2 regions of the Xenorhabdus poinarii G6 genome follow, and region 1 is predicted to be linked to the other one. Evidence: predicted binding sites of a transcription regulator. Region 1 holds the regulator's gene; the other holds the start of a gene.
The links. The regulator Fur, encoded in region 1, represses iron uptake genes when iron is present. The targets are predictions, from matches to a motif close to ATAATAATGAGAACNACTATCAA.
Positions count from the first base shown of each region.

Region 2: the regulator Fur is predicted to act here: its motif matches at 6,333-6,355, upstream of ftnA (non-heme ferritin).

Region 1 is NZ_FO704551.1:2,333,076-2,341,055, reverse strand. Features, by position in the region: gene XPG1_RS10775 (pyridoxal-phosphate dependent enzyme) at 1-381, shown strand, start outside; gene glnS (glutamine--tRNA ligase) at 540-2,207, shown strand; gene fur (ferric iron uptake transcriptional regulator) at 2,389-2,841, opposite strand; gene fldA (flavodoxin FldA) at 3,029-3,562, opposite strand; gene ybfE (LexA regulated protein) at 3,738-4,028, opposite strand; gene XPG1_RS10750 (GlxA family transcriptional regulator) at 4,105-5,139, opposite strand; gene XPG1_RS10745 (type I secretion system permease/ATPase) at 5,287-7,449, opposite strand; gene XPG1_RS10740 (HlyD family type I secretion periplasmic adaptor subunit) at 7,452-7,980, opposite strand, start outside.
Region 2 is NZ_FO704551.1:1,476,286-1,484,265, reverse strand. Features, by position in the region: gene prc (carboxy terminal-processing peptidase) at 1-1,522, opposite strand, end outside; gene proQ (RNA chaperone ProQ) at 1,542-2,252, opposite strand; gene XPG1_RS06880 (GAF domain-containing protein) at 2,348-2,845, opposite strand; gene XPG1_RS06875 (YebY family protein) at 3,504-3,857, opposite strand; gene XPG1_RS06870 (CopD family protein) at 3,936-4,940, opposite strand; gene copC (copper homeostasis periplasmic binding protein CopC) at 4,940-5,326, opposite strand; gene ftnA (non-heme ferritin) at 5,618-6,124, opposite strand; gene XPG1_RS06855 (DNA polymerase III subunit theta) at 6,461-6,691, shown strand; gene pip (prolyl aminopeptidase) at 6,738-7,691, opposite strand; gene yebF (protein YebF) at 7,773-7,980, opposite strand, start outside.

The sequences.
Region 1 (7,980 bases):
GGTCTTAAGGATGTGCCTGTTTATGCGGTTGAGACGGAGGGCATGGCCTCTTATTTCGCCTCCCTGGATGCGGGTCGGTTAACGGAAGTGCCGGTTCTGACGGGGGTGGCGACCACGCTAGGGGCGAGTCAGGTCTGTCAGCGAGCCTTTGAAGTGGCACAAGAAAGACCGGTTGTGCCGGTGCGCGTGACTGATCGCGAGGCTGTGGACGCCAGCTTGTCATTTCTGGACGATCACCGCACGCTGGTCGAACCTGCCTGTGGTGCTTCACTTGCTGTCCTGTACGGCAAAAAAATCCCGATCAGCGGTTATAACAATGTGTTGGTTATTGTCTGCGGCGGTTCAACGGCCACCGTTGACGCACTGAAATTAATGGTATGAATCGCTACCAGCTTAAATGTTGTGGGGTATTTTCAGCCATTCCGCTATCGCTTCCCCACATTTCCCCTGAATCCCACTAACAAAGTATTGTTTCTCGGTTCAGCTTATTAGATTATAGAAGGTTATGTTAAAGCGATTTTTGCATTGAGGAAAAAATGATGAGTGAGGCTGATGCCCGCCCGACAAACTTTATTCGTCAGATTATTGACGAAGATCTGGCAACGGGTAAACATACATCCGTACATACCCGCTTTCCACCTGAACCTAACGGTTATCTGCATATCGGCCATGCCAAGTCGATCTGCTTGAATTTCGGCATCGCTCAAGACTATCAGGGACAATGCAACCTACGTTTTGATGATACAAACCCGGTAAAAGAAGATATCGAATACGTTGAATCGATTAAAACTGACGTCCAGTGGTTGGGTTTCCAGTGGAGTGGGAATATTCGCTACTCTTCTGATTATTTCGATACCCTGTATCAATACGCGATTGAGTTAATCAATAAAGGATTAGCGTATGTCGATGAGCTGTGTCCTGACGAGATCCGTGCATATCGCGGTACATTGAAAGAGCCAGGTAAAAACAGCCCATATCGGGATCGCAGCGTAGAAGAAAACCTGGCTTTATTTGAAAAAATGCGAGCCGGTGAGTTTGCTGAAGGTAAAGCGTGTCTGCGGGCCAAAATTGATATGTCCTCACCGTTCATCGTCATGCGTGATCCGGTTATTTACCGCATCAAATTTGCAGAGCATCACCAATCAGGTCATAAGTGGTGTATCTATCCGATGTACGATTTCACCCACTGTATTTCCGATGCACTGGAAGGGATCACCCATTCCATCTGTACACTGGAATTTCAGGATAACCGTCGTTTGTACGATTGGGTATTGGATAACATTACGATTGATTGCCACCCACGTCAGTACGAGTTTTCTCGCCTGAATCTGGAATATACGGTGATGTCAAAGCGTAAACTTAACCAGCTGGTGACCGAGAATATCGTTGATGGCTGGGATGACCCACGTATGCCAACTATTTCTGGATTGCGTCGTCGTGGTTATACAGCGGCATCTATCCGTGAATTTTGTCGCCGCATTGGAGTGACGAAACAGGACAACAATGTTGAAATGGCCGCGCTGGAATCCTGCATTCGCGATGACCTGAATGAAAATGCGCCCCGTGCTATGGCGGTTCTTGATCCGGTGAAACTGGTGATCGAGAATATGCCGGAAGGTGAAGTGATCCTGACGATGCCTAACCATCCGAATAAACCGGAAATGGGCAGCCGTGAAGTGCCGTTCAGTCGTGAACTGTATATTGATCGCGCGGATTTCCGTGAAGAAGCGAATCGTCAATACAAGCGTCTGGTGCTGGGCAAAGAGGTACGTCTGCGCAATGCTTATGTGATTAAAGCTGAGCGTGTTGAAAAAGATGCGCAAGGCAATATCACAACAATTTATTGCCAGTATGACGAACAGACGCTGAACAAAGATCCCGCTGATGGCCGCAAGGTGAAAGGGGTGATTCACTGGGTCAGCGCTGCCTACGGTGTTCCGGCAGAATTCTACCTGTATGACCGCCTGTTCAGCGTAGCAAATCCGGGAGCGGAGGATGATTTCTTATCCACGATTAATCCAGCGTCGCTGATGATCCGTAAGGGATTTGTCGAACCGGGTCTGGTCAATGCGTTACCAGAAAAAACTTACCAGTTTGAACGTGAAGGTTATTTCTGCGCTGACAGTCGCCTCTCAAGTGCTGATCGTTTGGTCTTTAACCGCACCGTTGGTCTGCGTGATACCTGGGCAAAAATCTCACAAGGATAATGTGACGCTGTTTACTTAACCTGTACACCAAAAAGCGTGATTATTTTCACGCTTTTTTTATCAGTAGTGCGGTGTGGCTATCTCATCGTTGGCTAATCTAATCGTGCTTAAAGCGACTTGCCGACTAGCTTAAGCTAATCGGCAGAAGCTTATTCAGATGAAATTAAACACCTGAGTAGAATTATCCTGCTTTTTCATCATGAAATGCGCTATCTTTGCGGCAATCACCAGCGGCGCAGTGACCATATAAATAAAGACTGTGGTTTGAAAGTTTAATGCCATAACGCTCAGCGATGTTTCTCTGGCGTTCTTCAATAAACTCGTCATTAAATTCAATGACCTTCCCGCAATCGAGACAAATCAGGTGGTCATGGTGATGTTGCTGAGTGAGTTCAAAAACCGATTTACCGCCTTCAAAATTGTGGCGTGTGACAATGCCGGCATCATCGAACTGGTTCAACACGCGATAGACAGTGGCGAGGCCAATCTCTTCACCGATATCAATCAGTTTTTTGTAGAGATCCTCCGCACTGACATGATGGCATTCTGGGTCCTGTAGCACTTCCAGAATTTTCAAACGTGGAAGTGTGACTTTAAGTCCAGCATTTTTCAATGCTTTATTGTTGTCGGTCATGCGGATTCAGTCCTGTAACTAGGGTTAAGTGAACTTATGATACTTGGGGGTATCGTGAGGGAATCATGATTCTGTTTTCACGCAGTTGATTATAGGCATGGATAGTCAAAATGAAAACCATACCTATTCCGGAATCATGACACATTATGCAAGAATAATCCCGCTTGAAAGGGTATTATTCTCTTTATTATGCATCCAGGATGGCTGACAGACTCATTTCAGCCTTAATTTGTTGTACCCAGGCTTCAACGCGTTCATCTGTCAATTCTGGTTGGCGATCTTCATCAATAGCCAGACCAATAAAGTGGGTGTCATCGGCCATGCCCTTCGAGGCTTCAAAGTGATATCCTTCGGTTGGCCAGTGCCCTACAATAATTGCGCCATTAGGCTCAATAATATCGCGGATAGTGCCCATGGCATCACAGAAGTATTCTGCATAATCTTCCTGATCACCACAGCCGAACAAAGCAACCAGTTTTCCGTCGAAATCAATCTCTCCCAGTGTTGGGAAAAAATCATCCCAGTCACATTGGGCTTCGCCGTAATACCAGGTTGGGATGCCAAGCAGCAGGATATCGAAAGCGTCAATGTCTTCTTTGCTGCTTTTGGCAATATCGTGGACTTCAGCAACATCAGCACCACCCAATTTTTCTTGGATCATTTTGGCGATGTTCTCTGTGTTGCCGGTATCGCTGCCGAAGAATATACCTATTATTGCCATAAAATGGGTTAACCTCTTGTTTTATTCGTGTATTAAATCCATACACATCACGCTGAAATCAGCTAGAAAAATGTCAGTTTTAGTCACATGAAAAGCGTTATTCTGACCAAACATCAATGACAAATCTGTCAAATTTGTGTGGTGACATCGCTTTATTGCCGTTGAATAAATGCCGTTAATTGGCAGGATGATTTTTTTCTGCCAGTTGGGCTACCAGCATTTGCTCAATCAATTCACTGCGGCTGATATTACGCTGTTTTGCCAGATGATTAAGTATGTCGACGGCCTCTTCATTCAGTTTAAGTTCCACTCGACGCAGTCCTTTTACCTTATCTCGCCGCAACTGGTTGCGTTTATTGATTCTAAGCTGCTCATCCCTGGACAGCGGATTTGTTTTCGGTCGCCCTGGCCTGCGTTCATCTGCGAACAAATCCAGTGTGGTGCGATCAGTTTGTTCTTTTGCCATAAATTCAATTGATAATGGGCGTGTACCAACAATATAGCCGGCAATAATACCTTAGCTGGACGCGTGCCGCTACTGGCTAGTCTGGTTTTTCCGAGGGATAGCCAATGGCATTGGGCAGAAAAAGGGAAGAGTGATGATATTTTTGACGATACTCTTTTGGTGTTAATCCATGACAGCGTTTGAACAACTCCCTGAAATAGCGGGTATCTTCATAACCGACTTCATGGCTGATCTCTTCAATGGATTTTTGGGATTTTTCCAGCCAGTGTTTTGCCTGTGACAGGCGGATTTGCTGGATATATTGGATCGGGGTTTTGCCTGTAGCGATCTTAAAACGGCGTTTCATCTGGCGTTCGCAAAGATGAATTTTATTGGCTAAATCAGCGACAGATAAAATTTCAGAGGGAAACGTATGCATCCAATCTTGCAGTTTGTGGATCAGCGCATCGGCGTGCTGGCGATAAGGGGTGAAGCCGGCGGAATCAAACAGGGCTGTGCTGTCATTTTCATCTAACAAAAATTTTGTACATTGTTCTCTGGCATATTGTCCGTATACCAACTCAATGATATTTAACATACAGCTTCCGCAGCCATAAGCACTGGAGATACAGAATCGGTGGTTATCGCTGATAATTTTTTTGTCGGTATAGAGAGGAATATGGGGGAAGCGTTTTTTGAATTCGGGGAAAAAATGAGGGTGAATGGTGGCGCCGTTGTTTAATAATCCTGCTTGGGCAAGGATAAACGTGCCTGAGCATATTGAAACGATCGGAATGCGTTTTTCATCCATCGCCTGAATCCATGCAATGATTTCTGGCGTGCAATGTCGCGTTTCCCATTCCGGAAAGCCCAGTGAACCGACCAGAATCATATCGGGTTGTTGTCCGCAATCCAGGGAAGCAGCGAGGGTGCTATGGGGGAAGCGTGTAGAGCCCATCAACAGGTTATTCGTATGATTTCTGTTTTCCTGATGGGGTGGAGAGATAATGCTGACATGGGGGGCAGCGCCGCCAATAGTATTAGCGGCGATAGTGAGAATTTCGATCGGCATGGCAACCGACGTGACCGAGGTATGCGAAAAAACTAACGCGATAACAGAGACTTGTTTCATGGTTATATTCTCTTCCTTAAGAACACCTTGTCATGCGGTATGACTTGAATGATGAAATTAATTTTAAGATGAAACCCGCCTCTTGTCTTTAATGGATGACTTTTTTATAGCAATAATAATCACCAAGTGATAATCAATAGAGTAACCTTAGGTCGTTTGTTGATGCCAAAGTTGTGCATATAACCCTTTTTGTTGTATCAGGGCATCGTGTGAGCCGGATTCAGCGATTTTCCCCAGATCTAACACAAAAATCTTATCGGCATGGCGGAGGGTATTCAGCCGGTGAGCGATACAGATGACCGTTCGATGACGACATATTTCATCCATATTGCTCATGATGGCGGCCTCAGATTCATAATCCAGTGCAGAGGTGGCTTCATCCAGGATCAGAATCTTGGGATCACTGAGCAATGCCCTTGCCAATGCAATCCGCTGTCGCTGCCCGCCAGAAAGATTACCGCCTTTTTCACCCACCTGATGCGCAAATTGATGAGGAAATGCCTGGATAAAATCCATCGCCCCGGCCAGGGTCGCGGCCTTATGGATTTCCTCATCACTGGCATTAGGCTTACACAGGCGGATATTGTCCGCAATACTGCCGGAGAACAGAATACTTTCTTGTAAGACGACACTCATATGGCGGCGCAGTGATACGGGATCAGCGATCGCCAGATCCATGCCATCCACCAATACCTGACCGTGTTGCGGGACATAGAGGCGTTGCAACAAGCGTGTCAATGTGCTTTTGCCAGAACCCGATGGCCCCGTAATACCAATAAATTCACCGGCCTTAATCTCCAGTGACAGGTTCGCCAGGACTTCGGGGGTATCAGCATGATAGCGAAAGCGAATATTTCTGAATTCAATTTGGCCAGCCAGTTCCGGTGAGGAGACCAGCCCCTGTTGACTGTTTTCCATCGGCTCATCAAGGATATCTCCCACCCGGCGCAGGGCGATCAGGGTATGCTGGAAATCTTGCCAGACTTGCGCCAACCGCAGGATCGGTTGAGTCACGTGTCCGGCCAGCATATTAAACGCAATGAGTTCACCGGGGGATAAATCGCCTTTCAGCACTGCCCGGACGCCCCACCACAGTAGCAGCGCGGCCACCATTTTTTGGATCAGCTCAATCCCTTGCCCAGCCGCCAGCCCGCTTTTTTGGGCGGTAAAACGTCGGATTAACTGTTGACTCAATACCTTCTGCCATTGATGCAAAAAACGTTTTTCAGTTGCAGTGGTCTTGATGGTTTCAATCCCGGTAACCGCTTCGGTCAGGAAACTGGTGGCATTGGCATCAGCTTCATACTCTTTTTCTACTTTGCTTCGAATCATCGGCCCGACAGTCAGCCAGAGTAAAAAATAGAGCACCAGTGAACTGATCACGATCCCTGTTAGCAGGGTGGAATAATGAAACATCACCCCCAAAAACAGCAGGATAAAAATCAGATCAAGCAGCAGCATGAGGGTAGAGCCGGTCAAAAATTGGCGGATATGCGCCATTTCCCTGACTCTGGCAATAATCTGCCCTGTTTGTCGTTGTTTGAAATAGGGCAGGGGTAATCCCACAAGATGGCGATACAGGCGGCCGGAAAGCTCAGAATTGATTTGGCTCGCCATATGCCCGAACACCGTATTACGCATAAAACCATACAAAGGCTCCGCTAATGCCAGTGCCAGCATGGCGATACCGAGAACGTGCAGGCTGGAAACACTCCGCCCGACCAGCACTTTATCGATGATATTCTCAAATAATAAAGGGGATGCCAGCGCAAAAAGTTGCAACACGATAGCGAACAGAAAAATGTCCCGTAACTGGTTTTTTTGCCTGAAAATAGCGGGATAAAACCAGCTCAGACCAAATTTAACGTCTTGCTTAGTCAGTGTTTTGTCAGCCAGTAGTAGTACCCGATATTCATCGTGATCGTGCTCACCTGGTATGACATGAGCCAACGGATGTACAGTGGATTTGCCGGTGGCAGGATCAAACACCGTTAAGGTGTCAGCACAGATGTCTGACAGTACCCACCAACGCTGATCTAATTGAATCAATGCGGGCAAAGGCAGTGTGGCCGCCGTCCCGACGGTCAGACGCTCAAACTGACTGTGCAGCCCGATCGCATCTGCTGCTTCACGCAGTTGTGAATTTGTCAGTGCCAGAGAATCCACACCCAGACTATGGTGCAATTGTTCGACCGAAGCGATCTTATGAAACTGTTTCCCTAAATGGGCGATACAATCCAACGCGTAATTGTTTGCTTCTTGGCCGTCAGATTTGCCCGCATGGTGGGTGAAGGAGAACGTATCAGCCATGATTATTTCTCCCTCAACGCTTCAGATTGATATTCCTGAATTGGGCTGAGCAGGTAATCAATCACTCTTCGTTTATCGGTTTTGATCTCCGCGACAATAGACATTCCCGCCGTGATTTCAACCGGTTTTCCATCCACCATAATATTGTTCTGTTTGAGACTGATTTGTGCCGGGAAAACCAGCCCCAGCCGTTCATCGTTGGTGGAATCCCGCGAAATGCTGAGTAACTCCCCTTCAATGGTGCCATAGCGAGTATAAGGGAAAGCATCGACCTTAACGGTAACGTGCTGACCCGGGTAGACAAAACCGACATCTTTATTCAGGATCTGGACTTCAGCCAGTTGTACCTGTTCGTCAGGCACAATCACCATCAGATTTTGAGCCGGTTGCAGAACCGCACCGAGAGTATGCACACTTAATTGTTGAACGGTTCCCGCCACGGGAGCGCGTACCACCTCAAGATCTTCCCGTTCCTGCATCTTGGAAATTTCCTGCTTTATGGCGGCCAATTGCATCTCTGCCTGTTTTCTT
Region 2 (7,980 bases), 860 kb from region 1:
GAACTGTCCCTTTACCAAAAGTCGGTTCACCAACAATTAATCCACGGCCGTAATCTTGCATCGCTGCCGCGAATATTTCAGACGCAGAGGCGCTTCTATTGTCAACCAAAACGACCAGAGGACCTTTATAATATATCGCCTCATCAGTATCTGCTTCTTCTTTTAGCCTGCCGATGTTATCCCGGATTTGAACTATGGGACCAGTAGAAATAAACAAACCAGATAATGATACCGCTTCGGTCAATGCGCCACCACCATTGCCACGCAAATCAATAACAATCGCAGAAACACCCTCTTTGGTGAGCTTCTGTAACTGTACTTTTACATCGTTAGTCAAACCGACATAGAAACTGGGGATATCCAAAACACCCACTTTCTCCTTCCCTACTGTTTTCACCGACATCTTGACAGCATTATCTTCAAGCCGGATATTTTCGCGGGTTAAGGTCACAATATGGTTTTTTGCCCCTTTCGCACTTGGCGTAATTTCAAGACGGACTTTACTCCCCTTCGGCCCTTTGATAAGCGCAACAACATCTTCCAAACGCCATCCGACAACATCAACAATTGGCTTACCCATCTGCCCAACGCCAATGATTTTATCTCCGACTTTCAATAAATTGCTTTTAGCCGCAGGACCTCCTGCGAGCAATGAACTAATCGAAATATATTCATCGTCATATTGTAAAACAGCACCGATCCCTTCAAGGGATAAACTCATCTCTGAATTAAACTGTTCCGTATCACGAGGAGAGAGATAACTGGTATGCGGATCTATTTCACGGGCAAAAGCCAGCATGATATTTTGGAAAACGTCCTCACTTTTGGTTTGCGTGAGACGTCTCAGTAACGTCCGGTAGCGTTTGGTGAGTGTTTCTTTAATTTCTTTATCATTTTTTCCAGATAACTTGAGATTTATCCAATCAGATTTGATTTTGGCATCCCAAAGTTTATTCAGCTCCTCAACGCTCTTTGGCCAAGGTGCTTTTGTACGATTGGTTTCAATTGTGTTATGACTGTTTAAATCAACAGGCTGATCTAACCGGGAAAGCACATATTGATAGCGTTCAAAACGACGCTTTTGCATCAAATTAAAAAGAGCATAAGGCAGTTTCAGATTGCCATGCTCAAGCTCTTCTCCCAATGCTCCCTTTTGCGCCTCAAACTGCGAGATATCAGAGGCCAAAAAAACATTGTGTAAATAATCAAGTTGGTTTAGGTAACGATCAAAAACTTTTCCTGAGAAATCCGCATCCAGATAAAACTGACGATAATGTGAATGAAGAAAGCGATTCACTATCCGATTACTTATCGTCGGATGCTGCAGTTCTGGTTGCAGATCTGGCAACTGACTCAGACTAACGACAGCAGGACCATGACCGTTATTTATCGTTTGACCGTTAATGGTATGGGTACTGGTCGATTTGTCACCATTAGCAACATTGCCATTATCAGTATCCGCATAACCTATGCCAGAAAATGATAGACCTAAAACGAAAGCCAAAGTTACGAGTTTGTTCATGCCCAGGTTGGCCTCCGTATCAGAACTTTAAGTGTTCTGCGCGTACAATCATTGCTAAACCCGTTGGTAGCTGCACTCTTACACCATCTTTTGCAACTTCAAGTACAGAGGCATCCATTAAACTTTTTCCTACATTAACTTTGATTGTCTGGCCGACTTTCAAAGAGGATACATCAGTCACTGAGATCAGCTCTGGTTGTGCAATTTTTTTCGTGGTTTTATCTACGGGTTTACGCGATTGTTGTGGACGATTTGGCGAACGGGCTGGACGTTTTTCACCCTCACCGGACGCCTTCTGACGGCGCGGAGACGGCTTTTTATTCACAGCTCGCTCACTTTGCTTGTCAGATACGTTGTCAGCCTCACGTTTCTTGGCACGCTGTTCAGCTCGTTGAGCCTGTACCCGCGCTTTCGCTTCTGCCAGTTGCTGACGAGCGTGCTCAATGTGCTCAGCGTCTAATTCACCACACGTATTTCCGTCAAGGTCAACACGCTGAGCCCCTTCTTTAACGCCATAGAGGTAGCGCCAACTAGACGTATACAAGCGCAGTGCAGAACGGAGCTGTGTTTTGCTTAAACACGCTTCACTCTGAATACGTTCAACAATGTCCTGGAAGATCCCGATCTTCAAAGGACGTGCTTCACCTTCTGCCACGAAGCAAAGCGGGAAACGCTCAGCTAAGAAAGCAATGACTTCTTTACTACTGTTCAACTTAGGTTGATTTTCCATGAAATTTCCTGATTACAACGGTTTTGCCAACCAGCGCAGGCACGAACAGGCGACATTATAATAGTGTTGCTGATAAATGCCACGTTATACATATGTTAAGTTACGTTCTGTTGTTGATATTTTGACATAACACATTGCCCCAAATGCTCACAAAGCCTGAAAACTAGCGTGTTCAAGCCATTTTCATCATTTTCGTCAAACCGATCAAAAACCGTGCTATCAATATCCAAAACGCCAATAATTTGCCCATTAACTTCTAAAGGAAGTACAATTTCAGCACTACTGGTGACATCACAAGCAATATGACCGGGGAATGCATGTACATCGGCAATACGCTGTATACGCTTACTCGCGACCGCCGTTCCACATACGCCTTTTCCGATAGGAATACGAACACAAGCGTTCTTCCCCTGAAATGGTCCTAATACTAGGGTATCATTATCTATTAAATAAAAGCCAACCCAATTAACATTACCTAAACGTTCATATAACAATGCACTGGTATTAGCAAGAGAAGCGATAAAATCATACTCACCCGAAAGCAGTGCTATTAAGCTATCTGTCAACTCTTGATAAAATTTATTTCTATCCATAAGCCCCTACGCAATCGATATGTTAAAAACAAAATAACAACAATAAATTCACAATAAAAACCTAAGAGAAACTGATAACGATCATTTTAAACATCTTCAGAATACCGATTCTCTTCTCGAATTAAAATTTTCTTTAATTATTTTTACCCCTATTCACTTATAAAATTTAGGGATATGTCACAGTTTATACTAAAGAATAGCCTGTTTTGCGCCCAGGAGAATCCCCTTGTCCCTATTCTCATGGTAAAATATCTTATCATTACTCTAATCGATTATGCTATTTCCTCTATATCCAGCGCACTGCAAGATGCATTGATTCGCTCTCATAACGCAAGGGGAAATAAGGCACATCATCATGCAGGCAATGCGCATCGCAGTTTATTGGATATATTGATTATATCTATAGGAAAATGAAATAATTTATTGACAAGAGAGTAAAATATTCTTTCTTTATTCAGGAACAAAAAGAGGCCGAGTCGATTCCTATACTCGGCCTAGGGAAAAATGGCTCAATCAAGGAGCCCCGCGCTAAAAATTGCCATTGAGACGTAGAACAACTTGCCACTTAAAGCGTAGTTGAGATGATAAAATTTACCAAATTTTAATCAAAATTGGTTAATTTTAGTAATGATATCATTCTGAAAACATAAACTAACAATTACTTTTTATCATCCGTCTGGTCACATAAAGTTAGCGCTACTTTTTGGAATGGCTCTATGCTCATCTTTTGATTGGGGTGTTCAGGATCATTTAAGAGGATCGTGTCCAACGATGATGCGATAACCTGATTGGATTTCATAAACTGAGTTGCCCGATCATTTAATGGATATTGCATCAATGTACTGGGATTTATCACAAACAATGCACCATCTGCCCGACAATCAAGCATTACCTCTTCGCGGGTAAATGCCCATTGTTGACCAAACTGGAGTTTGCTAATGGTTTTTATCGGTGCAGTGACGCCCTGGAAAGAAAACAGCAAAAAAGGCAAAGCCCAAAATAGTCGTTTCATTATCATTTCCCCTGATAGATACATATCATGATGTTATCGCCCATTCTCCTGCTCATATCCCCGAAATAACATTCAGGATCATGCAGGAGGCTGTGTTGCAAAAATAGCGACACATAATAACGCACTTGTCCCCAAAATAATCTCCAGCCAACTATTGATTATCAATTGCTGATAGCATCCTTTATGCTTCAATTTTGGAACTAAGATATAACGGTTTATCAAAGCCAAAAATACCATACCAACAACCAGCGCTATTTTTAGCCACAACATGGATTGATATTCAGAAAGCGTCTGATTGAAGATGGGCCAACCCGGTATTAAAATGACACTACTGACAACCCCTGTCGCAATCACCAGAAAAACAGCAAAATGCCCATAAAGCGAAAATTTTCTCATCGCTGATACGCTATCCGAATAAAAGTTAATGGCAACCTCTCCACTATTATTCCGATTATTGCCTGGTTTTTCTGCCATGCTTTTAACATCGGTTTCATTACCTGAATGCACCTGATTAGAGGATAAATGTGTCTCCGATATCGTCCTTAAGCGCGGAAATTGTAAACACAGCAAGAACGGCCACAACCCACCAAACCAATAACCTGCGCTCAGTAAATGGATAACCTGGTTAATTTGCAGTAATAGCCCCACGCGACCTTCATACATGGCCGCATGGCCAAGGAAAGCATGGCTGGAGAGTAAAAAAATTGAGCACCCCAACAACAGGTAATTTCTGGCCTTAACATTAGAAAGGAACAACCCACCCACGGCAAGAACAGCGATCAATAACTGCCACATCCACACTTGCCCAAACGATGTTCCCAATACCGCCAGCCATATATCTGGTGAATAAACATCGTCCCAGCCTTCCCCCATTAATCCAGCCTGTACGATAAACCAGATTATCGAGGTTATAAAAGCCAGCACAGTGCTGACTAAAACGCCAACTTTCAACCGTTCTCTCATCAGTGTCGAGAAATGACCGGAAACAAGCATTGCCGTGAATAAGCTAAGACCGAACATCAACATGACGACAACAAAATGAGAGAAACGGCAGAATATGGATAGAGATTCTAGAGAAATCATTATTTCACAGTAAAGCTATAGAGACCTTTTGTCTTATGACCATCGACAGAAAGGACACGCCAATCAACCGTGTATTTACCCGCAGTAAGCTGACCTTCAAGCGGAAGGATTAACTTAGTTTTGGTTTCAGGATCAAGTTCCAACTTACCTGTTTGAATGACATTCTTTTCCGGGCCAATCAATTTCACCTGACTAAATCCAAGTTCAATACGTTCGGAGAAGCTCAATGTGATGGCTTTCGGGGCTGCTTCGACCGTTGTATTTTCTGTCGGCGTCTGATCTTTCAGATGGGCGTGGGCCAAAGCCTGCTGACAAGACAAACCCACAAACAGCACCATAAGGGCAGATAATTTGGTCCAAAATGAACCGATGTTGGGAATAAACATAGAGATAACCCTGTAATATGCAGATGAATTTTTATACCTGAGCAGGGATTCTATAGCAAAAAATATGTTTGATCTGCGCCAATCGACAAGTAATGTCTTGACCTGTGAAGCACGACGCAAAAATAGAATGGGAAATAAAAGAGAGAGAACCGTAACACCCATTTCACCCTGTATAAAAACAAGGTAGGGAGTTACGGAGTCAAATTAATTTATCTGGCTGCCTCTGCCCGGACAATTTCACATGACAGAGCAGCCAGCAAAACAGCAATAAACTGGAGACTAGAATATATCTCAGGCGTGTGTTGGCGCCATCGCCAGTCCCTTCAGATCTTTATCCAATAAGAACAACGATTTTCCGCTTTCGCCAACCATATCCAGTTTATCCAGAATGGATTTGAACAGTTTTTCTTCTTCGTGCTGTTCAGCAACATACCATTGCAAGAAATTAAAGGTAGAGTAATCTTGTGTCATCATCGCAACATGGGCGAGTTTGTTGATCTCTTCTGTAATCAATTTTTCATGTTCATAAGTCTGATTAAAAACATCAGCGATCGAATTAAACTCAACAGGGGGCGCCTGAATAGCCCCTAATACAGGCATTGAACCCGTGTCACCCAAATAATCAAACAAGCGTTGCATATGCTGCATTTCTTCCTGTGAATGGGATCTTAAAAATGCGGCCGCACCTTCGTATCCTTTATCACTACACCATGCACTCATTTGCAGATATAAATTTGCAGAATAGAATTCTAAATTTAGTTGCTCATTTAATTTTTTGATCATTTCTTGTTTTAACATCGGACGGCGCTCCTAAAAAATAATTAAACTGGACGTATTATGCCAATTAAAATCACATAAAACAAAAATAAAATAAAAATATTTAACGCATTGATAAATAATGATTTATTTTTTAATCTTTAACAAGAATAAATCTCATTAAATATCAGAAAACAAGAATCAATTTTATTTAATGATATTTTTATTCAAAAAAACACTTTCAATAGAAATGATAATTGATATTATTTATATTTACTGAGTCTATTTTTGACTTTTTAAACAACTTACCAAACCCAAAAGAGTCGATTAATTTTCTTCCCAGAGGGATGAAAATACGTTTTCAGAGAGGCCATCATAATGGAACATAACTTAGCCAAATTATCTAAAAATGAGATGGATAAGATCAATGTTGATTTAGCAGCATCCGGCGTTGCGTTTAGAGAACGCTATAATATCCCTGTTATTCTTGGCACCGTTGAACAATCACAGCCATCACATCTGCGGGAATATTTCCAACAACGTTTGCACCACTACCGCCAGCAATCGAGATTTTTATCACGATTGCCTTATGAACCCAAAAGCCGTTGACCGAATGATAAAAAAACAACCACCTTTTTGTGGGTGGTTGTCGTGACTATTTTCCAACAAACTTATCCGTCGCCCTGATGAGTTGGTGCAAAATGCCCGTTTCATCAAAAGAGTGACCAGCACCTTCAACAATACATAATTCAGCTTCCGGCCATGCCTTCGCCAAATCCCATGCATTCTGCACCTGACACACCATATCATAGCGACCATGTATAATTACCGCAGGGATATGCCTGATGACATCAATATGATCCAGTAATTGCTGAGTTTCATCGATAAAACCATGATTGATAAAGTAATGGTTCTCAATACGGGCAAATGCTAAAGCAAAATGATTTTCTGAGAAAAAGTCTGAGCTTGTGGAAGGCAATAACGTGACTGTTTCACCTTCCCAAAGACTCCATAAACGGGCGGCTTCCAGCTGTACGTGTAAATCTTCACTCGTCAGTCGTTTATGATAAGCAGTAATGACATCGCTGCGCTCTTCTTCCGAGAGAATAGATAAAGTACGCTCCCACTTTTCAGGGAAAAAACGAGACGCCCCTTCTTGATAATACCAGTGCAATTCTTGTGGGCGGAGCAAGAATATTCCTCTCAACACCAATTCCGATACACTATTTGGGTGCTTTTCAGCATAAGCCAGAGATAACGTTGATCCCCATGAACCACCAAAAACCAACCATTTTTCCACGCCCATGAATTGACGCAATCGCTCAATATCCGCAACCAAGTGCCAGGTGGTATTATTTTCCAGACTCGCATGGGGCGTAGAACGTCCACACCCTCGCTGATCAAATAACATAATATGATAGCGTTCAGGGTCAAATAACTGGCGGTGATAGTTTGCAATCTCCCCACCCGGACCACCATGAAGGAAAACGGCGGGTTTGCCTTTCGGGTTACCGCACAATTCCCAATAAATCTGATGCCCCTCTCCCGTATCTAAATACCCTGTTTGATACGCATCATAAGCGGGATAGAGTTTCCTGTGTTCCGTCATAAAGCCCTCTTCGTCATTGAAATAAAACGGGATACTTTCTCTGTATCCCGTCTATATTCAAAAGATAGCATGACCAGTTATTTACTTCACTTCACTATAACTTATGGTCTCTTTTTGGCAGTCAATCGTGACGTTGTAACTCTTATCCTTTTTCGTTCCCCGGACAATCAAGGGAACCTGCAAGGCATTCGTATCGCCAGTCATATCATTAACATTAACCCAGGCAATCGGCTTCGATGTGCCTAATTGTTTTCTGTCTTTATCCCAATGATTAATCCGGTTCTGCAAG